Regions from separate parts of the Dietzia sp. B32 genome, predicted to be linked through region 1. Evidence: riboswitches for the same ligand, from Rfam matches in the RefSeq annotation. Region 1 holds a riboswitch; the other holds the start of a gene.

The links. Region 1 has a riboswitch for cobalamin ahead of L8M95_RS14165 (VWA domain-containing protein). Riboswitches for the same ligand answer to the same signal wherever they lie in the genome.
Region 2: another riboswitch for cobalamin. It lies ahead of L8M95_RS17260 (ABC transporter substrate-binding protein); the one in region 1 lies ahead of L8M95_RS14165 (VWA domain-containing protein).

What each region holds. Positions count from the first base shown of each region.
Region 1 covers NZ_CP093845.1:2,991,568-2,995,773, forward strand. The annotation lists gene L8M95_RS14155 (cobalt-precorrin-4/precorrin-4 C(11)-methyltransferase) at 1-70, opposite strand, end outside; gene cbiE (precorrin-6y C5,15-methyltransferase (decarboxylating) subunit CbiE) at 67-1,311, opposite strand; cobalamin riboswitch at 1,387-1,571, shown strand; gene L8M95_RS14165 (VWA domain-containing protein) at 1,593-3,857, shown strand; gene cobO (cob(I)yrinic acid a,c-diamide adenosyltransferase) at 3,857-4,206, shown strand, end outside.
Region 2 covers NZ_CP093845.1:3,668,771-3,672,976, forward strand. The annotation lists gene L8M95_RS17250 (ABC transporter ATP-binding protein) at 1-358, opposite strand, end outside; gene L8M95_RS17255 (alpha/beta hydrolase) at 418-1,512, shown strand; cobalamin riboswitch at 1,525-1,703, shown strand; gene L8M95_RS17260 (ABC transporter substrate-binding protein) at 1,758-2,798, shown strand; gene L8M95_RS17265 (iron ABC transporter permease) at 2,803-3,888, shown strand; gene L8M95_RS17270 (ABC transporter ATP-binding protein) at 3,885-4,206, shown strand, end outside.

The sequences.
Region 1 (4,206 bases):
GGGACGCAGCCGCGCGCAGCGTCAGCAGATCAGCGGCGCCGGGGCCGGCTCCTACGAAGTGAACGGTCACGAGCTCTCCCCTGTTTCCGAAGTATCAGCCGCAGCGACGAATGGCTTCACGGCCGCCCACTGCACCACCGCACGGGCGGGGGCCCAGCCGGCGAACCGGCCGATCGAGTCCGCGTGCTCGACCTGGATCCTGGTCAGCTCCCCGCCGAACTCGGCGCGGGCGTCGACCACCACGCGCTCGGTCTCCAGAGTCACCGCATGCGCGACCAGCCGTCCGCCGGGACGAAGTGCGTCCCAGCACTGTCTCAGCAGGCCAGGAGCAGTGCCGCCTCCACCGATGAACACCGCGTCCGGCCGCGGCAGACCGTCCAGAGCCTGGGGCGCCCGTCCGTGGACGACCTCCAACGACGGCACCCCCAGCCGCACGGCGTTGCGCGCGACACGCGCCGCCCGCTCGGGATCGGCCTCCACCGCGATCGCCCGACATGACGGGTGGGCGCGCATCCACTCGATGCCCACCGACCCGGCGCCGGCGCCCACGTCCCACAGCAAATCACCGGCCATCGGTGCGAGCCGCGACAGGGCGGAAGCCCGCAGGTCGCGGCGGGTGAGCTGGCCGTCGTTCTCGAAGGCGTCGTCGGGCAGGCCCGGCACCAGTCCGAGCGGGTGGGCGGACGCGTCGGCCACGCACTCAACCGCCAGGACGTGCAGGGCGGGGGCCTCGTGATCGACAGCCCAGTCGCGCGCCGCGCGGGAAAACCGGGCCTCGGTCGGACTCCCCAGATCGGCGAGCACGGTCATCTCGCTCCCCCCGTATCCGGCGCCCCGGAGCGTCGCGGCGACCTCTCCCGGCGTGTTCCGATCCGCCGAGAGCACCAGCACCCGCCGCCCCGGCGCCAGCTCACGGGGCAGCGCGCGGTGGTCGCGCAGCACCGCCACGGACTCGGCCGGCCACCGCATCCTGGCGCGGGCCAGCGCGACCGAGGACACCGCCGGGAGCACCTCCACCGCGTCCGCGCCGAGCAGCTCGATCAGGGTGGTGCCGATCCCGGCGACCAGCGGATCGCCCGAGGCCAGGGCCACGATCGACCGCCCGACCCACCGCTGGAGCAGCTCCGGCAACCCGTCCCGCAGCGGCCGCGGCCACGGCACGCGTTCGGCCGTCACCTCGCCCGGAATCATCGCCAGATGACGCTCGCCGCCGAGCACCACATCGGCGCCCATGATGGCGCGACGGCGGGCCTCGTCGAGCCCCGCCCACCCGTCGCCGCCGATGCCGACGACCACCACCCGTGCATTCATGACGCGGAACCCTACCGCGACACCTGAGGCGCCCCGGGACAGGCCGTTGGGCTAGCCTCGGCACCACACAACCGAACAGACCCCACAGCACGAGGTGCCCCACGACCGCGAGAGCGGGCGGAGGGGAGAATCAGGGAAGCCGGTGAGAATCCGGCACAGGGCCCGCTACGGTAACCCGGCCTCTCAGGCGATCGCGCCCCGCGCGCACATCCGAGATGAGCCGGGAAGTCCGGAGACCGGCCTCGCGCTGACCAGCCTGGCAGACGAGAGCGGGAGCCCCCATGCCACTGCACTACCCCTTCAGCGCTGTCGTCGGTTCCGACGACATGGCGCTGGCCCTGACCCTGACCGCGGTGTCCCCGGCGGTCGGCGGCGTGCTGATCCGCGGCGAGAAGGGCACGGCCAAGTCCACGATGGTCCGCGCCCTCACCGGGATCCTGCCGGAGGTCGAGGTCGTCACCGGCGACCGCTTCTCCTCCGCACCTGACGACCGCGGCTCCGAGACCCCGGACGGGCGTATCCCCCACGACGCGCCCACCGAGCGGCGGCCCGTCCGCCTGGTCGAGCTACCAATCGGGGTGTCCGAGGACCGCATCACCGGATCACTACACCTGGAGAGTGCGCTTGCCGACGGGGTGACCGTGTTCCAACCGGGCCTACTCGCCCGCGCACACCGCGGACTGCTCTACGTGGACGAGGTCAACCTGCTCCACGACCACGTGGTGGACCTGCTGCTCGACGCCGCCGCGATGGGCCGGGTGACCGTGGAGCGCGACGGCATCTCGGTGGAGCACGCCGCGCGCTTCGTGCTGATCGGCACCATGAACCCCGAGGAGGGTGAGCTCCGGCCCCAGCTCCTGGACCGCTTCGGCCTCACCGTGGAGGTGGCCGCGCCCCGGGACCCGGAGCTGCGCGCCGAGGTGGTGCGCCGCCGGATCGCGTTCGAGGCCGACCCGGCGGGATTCGTCGCCGCCCACGCCGCCGACGAGGCCGCAGTGCGCGAGCGGATCGCCGCCGCGCGGCGCGTACTCGACCGGGTGAGACTGACCCCCTGGGCGCTGTCCACCATCGCCCGGGTGTGTGCGGGCTTCGACGTGGACGGCATGCGCGCCGACATCGTTACCGCCCGCACCGCCGCCGCCCACGCCGCATGGCAGGGCCGGACCCGGATCACCCGCGAGGACATCCGCGTCGCCGCGCGCATGGCACTGCCCCACCGCCGCCGTCGTGCCCCGTTCGATGCGCCGGGGCTCGACGAGGACCTGTTGGAACGGCTCCTGGGCGACGACGACGAGCCCGATCCCGACCCCCGGGACGAGACCGCGCCAGCCGACGACGCCGAACAGTCGGAGTCCGCAGACGAGTCCGCGTCGGCAGACACGACGGATGCCGAGTCGACCCCGGCGCGGGCCTCGGCCGAGGACGCCGGGCACGAGCACGCACCCGAGCAGACCGAGCAGACCGAGGACAGCCCCGACGCTGCCGACGCCTCCGGCACCGCGGGCACCGACCAGGCGGACGGCCACTCGGACGACGACGCCGACAGCCGAGCCGACGAGCTGCCCGGCGGACACGCCGCGGAGGACACCCCCGGCGACGGCTCGCGGTCCGACGCACCCGGGCCCATCCCGCCCGAGCCGGGCACAGTCACCGCGGCCGCGGCGCCGTACCGCACCCGCCTGCTCGCCGTCGCCGGTACCGGCCAGGGCGCGGCCGGCCGCCGGTCGAGGGCCATTACCAGCACTGGCCGCCGCATCGGCGCGGGCGCGTTCACCGGGGCCGACCTGCACCTGCCCGCCACGATCCGCTCCGCCGCGCCGCAGCAGTCCGCCCGGGGTCGCGAGGCCGGCCGCAACGGCGGTCGACTCCGGCTGGCCGCCGAGGACCTGCGCTCGGCGGTGCGCGAGGGCCGCGAGTCCAACCTCGTGCTGTTCTGCGTGGACGCCTCCGGCTCCATGGCCGCCCGCACCCGGATGGAGCAGGTCAAGACCGCGATCCTCTCCCTACTGCTGGACGCCTACCGCCGCCGCGACAAGGTGGGACTGGTGACCTTCCGCGGGTCCGCGGCCCACGTGACCCTGCCGCCCACCTCGTCGGTCGACATCGCGGCCACCCGCCTCGCGGAACTCCCAGCGGGCGGCCGGACCCCACTGGCCGAGGGACTGCTCACCGCCGCCGAGGTCCTGCGCATCGAAGGCGTCCGCGATCCGCGGCGGCGGGCCCTCCTCGTCGTCGTCACCGACGGCCGCGCCACCCACGGCCCGGACGCCCTCGCCAGGTCCCGCACCGCGGCGACCGGGCTGGCCTCCCTCGGCGTGGCCTCGGTGGTGGTGGACTGCGAGACCGGCCGCTTCCGGATGGGCCTGGCCTCCGAGCTCGCCGGGCACCTGGGCGCCGACCACGTGCCGTTGGGCGAGGTCACCGCCGAGGGACTCACCGATACCGTCCGCGCCCGCACCGCGCACCCAGGTTCCGCCGACCGCGGCCCGGCCCCGGACGACCGCATGCGACCCGGCCATCCGCGCACCGAAGGTGAGGTGGCCTGATGCCCAAGGGACAGCCGGAGATCGTGCCCGACGACGGGCTCAGCACCCGCCAACGCCGCAACCGGCCGCTGGTCATGGTCCACACCGGGCCCGGCAAGGGAAAGTCCACCGCCGCGTTCGGCCTGGCGATGCGCGCCTGGAACCAGGGCTGGGACATCGGGGTGTTCCAGTTCGTCAAGTCCGCCAAGTGGCGCATCGGCGAGCAGACCGTCATGGAACGCCTCGCCCGCCTGCACGACGAGACCGGCGAGGGCGGGCCCGTCGAGTGGCACAAGATGGGCTCGGGGTGGTCGTGGTCGCGCAAGGACGGCACCGAGGACGACCACGCCGCCGACGCCGCCGAAGGATG
Region 2 (4,206 bases), 680 kb from region 1:
GTCCGTCGCGCCTGTCGGGGTCGAGTCCTCCGAGCGCCCGGCCCAGCAGGTCGATGCACTGGCCGCCCGTCAGCCGCGGCCACAGGGTCACCTCACCGGGGACGTAGGCCAGCCGGGCGTGCAGCTGGACCGCGTCTCGCCACGGGTCGCCGCCGAACACCGTCACCCGGCCGGAGTCGGCGCGCATGAGCCCGAGCAGGATCCGGATCGTGGTGGATTTTCCCGACCCGTTGGGGCCGAGGAACCCGTGGACCTCCCCCCGGCGCACGTCCAGGTCGAGCTCGTCCAGGGCCCGGGCCCGGCCGAAGGTCTTGACCAGGCTCTCGACCCGCACCACGCTCTCGTCTTCTGAACGCATGACCAGCTCCTTCGTCCGATTACCCTGATCATCCCAGGGATCCGCGTCACAATGTGGGCATGCGCTCTCCCATGTCCGGCCACCGTGCCTTCTCCCCGTCGATCGCGGATCGCGTCACCAAATCGGTCATGACCGCTGCGGGGTTCCTGCCCGGCCGGCTGCTCCGAGTAGTGGGTGGGACCCCGAGGCGGCTGGACGGCCAGGTTCTCGACCCGCACTTCCAGGCCGGGCTCCGGGTCATCTCGATGACGTCCGAGGGTGAATACGAGGACCTCACCGTCGACAGGGCACGTTCGGCTGTCGAGCGGTCGGCGTTCACGGTCTCGGGCAAGAAGATCGACCTCGCCGTCGTCTCCGACATCGTCCTCCCGCTCGGCGGCACCGGTCCGGACCGGGCCGACCTGCCCGCTCGCCTCTACTCGCCGGTCGAGGGGGACGAGCCGCTGCCGGTGCTGGTGTACTTCCACGGCGGCGGCTGGGTGCTCGGCAGCGTCGACTCGCACGACGCGACCTGCCGCTACATCGCACGGGCGGGCCGACTCAAGGTGATCAGCGTCGACTACCGGCTGGCACCGGAGTTCCGGTTCCCCACCGCCTCCGAGGACGCCCTCGCCGCGTTCCGGTACGTCCGCGACCACGCCGACGAATTCGGCGTGGACCCGACGCGCATCGCGGTGGGCGGTGACAGCGCCGGCGGCAACCTGGCGGCGGTGGTGTGCCAGCAGACGCGCGACGCCGGGGAGAAGATGCCGGACTTCCAACTGCTGTTCGTCCCCGCCACCAACATGTCCGCGCGGACCCGCTCGTACGAGCTGTTCGGCGACGGCTTCTTCCTCACCCGGGCCAACATGGACTGGTACGAGGAGACCTACATCCGGTCCGACGAGGACCGGTTCGACCCCCGCGCCTCCCCCCTGCTGGCGGAGGACTTCTCGGGACTGCCGCCCGCCCACGTGGCCACGGGCGGGTTCGACCCGCTGCGCGACGAGGGCGAGGCGTACGCCCGGAAGATGGCCGACGCCGGTGTCCCGGTCTCGCTGCGCCGCCACGATTCGCTGGTCCACCCGTTCGTCAACGCCGTCGGGGCCACCCCGCTCGCGCGCTCGGCACTGTCCGAGGCGGTGGGCGCGATGCGGATGGGGCTGGCGTACTGACCCTGGAGCGCGTGTTACCTTGTGATCGCCAGCGAGACCGATCGGTCGCGGGAATCCGGTGTGACTCCGGAACTGACGCGCAGCGGTGAGGGTGATGGCGGGGCACGATGCCACTGGGCCGCACGGTCTGGGAAGGCGCTCCGTCCAGGTGATCCCGAGTCCGAATACCGGCTGGCCCTCGCGGTGACAACCGCCAGGTCATCATCGGGCTTCGCGTTCCAGGCCCGCGACCTCGGAGCACACCCATGCGTTCTTCCGCCTTGTTCACCCTCGCCGGCGTCACCCTTCTCACCCTGGCCTCCTGCACCGCCCACGACCCGGCCGCGATCGCCGGCCCGCGCACCGATCCGATCGAGAACTGCGGGGAGCAGGTGCAGGTCGAGGCCCCGCCCGAGCGGGTCGTCTCACTCAACCAGGGCTCCACCGAGATCCTGTACGCCCTCGGCCTCGGCGACCGGATGGTCGGCACCGCCACCTGGACCGACCCGGTCCTGCCCGAGTTCGCCGAGGTGAACAGGTCAGTCCCCCGCCTGGCCGACAACGCGCCGTCGATGGAGGCCGTCCTCGACGTGGAGCCGGACTTCGTCACCGCCTCCTTCGGCAGCACCCTCGGGGAGGGCGGGGTCGCCGCCCGCGAGCAGTTCCACGAACTCGGCGTGGGCACGTACCTCTCCCCCACCGACTGTGTGGGCAAGGTCGCCGACTCCGGGGACGGCGTCCGGGAGACCCCGCTGACCCCGGACCTGCTCTACCGCGAGATCACCGAGCTCGCCCGGATCTTCGACGTGGAGCAGGCCGGTGACGAGCTGGTGGCGGACCTGCAGCGCCGGCTCGACGAGGCCGCCGAGAGCGTCGATGCCCGCGGGATCTCCGCGATGTACTGGTTCGCCAACTCCGAGTCCCCGTACCTGGCCGGCTGCTGCGGTGCCCCCGGCCTCATCTCGACCACCCTGGGCCTGGAGAACGCCTTCGACGACACCACCCAGGAGTGGCCGCAGATCAGCTGGGAGGTCGTGGCCGAGCGCGACCCGGACGTGATCGTCGTGGGCGACCTGACCCGCAAGAGCCAGACCGCCGAGACCGCGGAGGCCAAGATCGCCTACCTCGAGTCCAACCCCGTCACCCGGGAGATGGCCGCGGTCCGCGAGAAGCGATTCATCGACATCACCGGCGCCGAGATGAACCCGTCGCTGCGCACGATCTACGGGGTGGAGACCGTCGCGGCGGGGCTCACCGAGCTTGGACTCACCACGCCGGGTCTCGCCGAGCCGGACCCGGCGAACTGACCCGATGACCCTCGCACCCGAGAGGACCCCCGCCACGGTGGGCCCGGCGTCACCGCACCGGCGGCCGCCACTGCGGCGACCGTCCGCACTGGTCACCCTGTGGCTCGGCGGCCTGGGGCTGCTGGCGGTGTCGGCAGCGCTCGTCATCACCATCGGCCCGTCCGGACTCACCGCCGCCGACGTCGTCCAGTCCGCGCTGGCCCGCCTCACCGGAGCCGACTCCGGGCTCACGCGGATCCAGGAGGGGATCATCTGGAACCTGCGGCTGCCGCGCACCCTCATGGCCGCGCTGGCCGGGGCGGGGCTCGCACTGTGCGGCGTCATCCTGCAGTCGCTGCTTCGCAACCCGCTGGCAGACCCGTACATCCTCGGCATCTCCTCCGGGGCCTCGACCGGGGCGGTCCTCGTGGTGGTGCTCGGGGTCGGGGCGGGCGCGGTCGGGCTCACCACGGGGGCGTTCGTCGGGGCGCTCGCCGCGTTCGGCTTCGTCCTGGTCCTGGCCTTCGCGTCCGGCGGGACGCCCGACCGGGTGGTGCTGGCGGGGGTCGCGGCCACCCAGTTGTTCTCCGCGGTGACCTCGTTCGTCGTCTACATCGCCGCCGACGCCGAGCAGACCCGCGGCGTGCTGTTCTGGCTGCTCGGCTCGCTGGCCTCCGTCCGCTGGTCGGACGTGGCGGTGTGCGGCGTCGTGGTCCTGCTCGGGCTGGTGGCGTGCCTGCTGCACACCTCCAGCCTCGACGCGTTCACCTTCGGCCAGGACGCCGCGGCCGCCCTCGGCGTCAACGTGGCGCGCACCCGGCTGGTGCTCATGGTGGTGACGGCGCTCGTCACGGCCGTCATCGTGAGCACCTGCGGGGCGATCGGCTTCGTGGGCCTAGTGCTGCCACACGCCGCCCGTGCCCTGGTCGGCGGCCGGCACCGGGTCCTCGTCCCGACCGCGGCGCTGATGGGGGCCGTGTTCGTGGTGTGGATCGACGCGGTCTCCCGCACCGTGATCGCGCCCCAGGAGTTGCCGATCGGGGTGGCGACCGCGCTCATCGGCGTCCCGGCCTTCGTCGGGCTCCTCCTGCGACGGGGACGGGGCCGATGACCCCGGCCACAGGCGCCCCGTCGACGCTCGAGGCGCGCAGCGTCTCGTGGTCCGTGCGCGGCCGGACCATCCTCGACGACGTCAGCGTGGCCCCGGCCCACGGCACGATGGTCGGGGTGCTGGGGCCGAACGGATCCGGCAAGTCGACGCTCCTGCGCATCCTGACGGGCCTACTCCGCCCCGACACCGGATCGGTGCACCTCGACGGCACGGACATCCGATCACTCCCCCGCAAACGCCTGTCCCGGCGCCTGGCGCTGGTGGCGCAGGAGGCGACCACCGACCAGAACCCCACGGTCCGGGAGGTCATCGAACTCG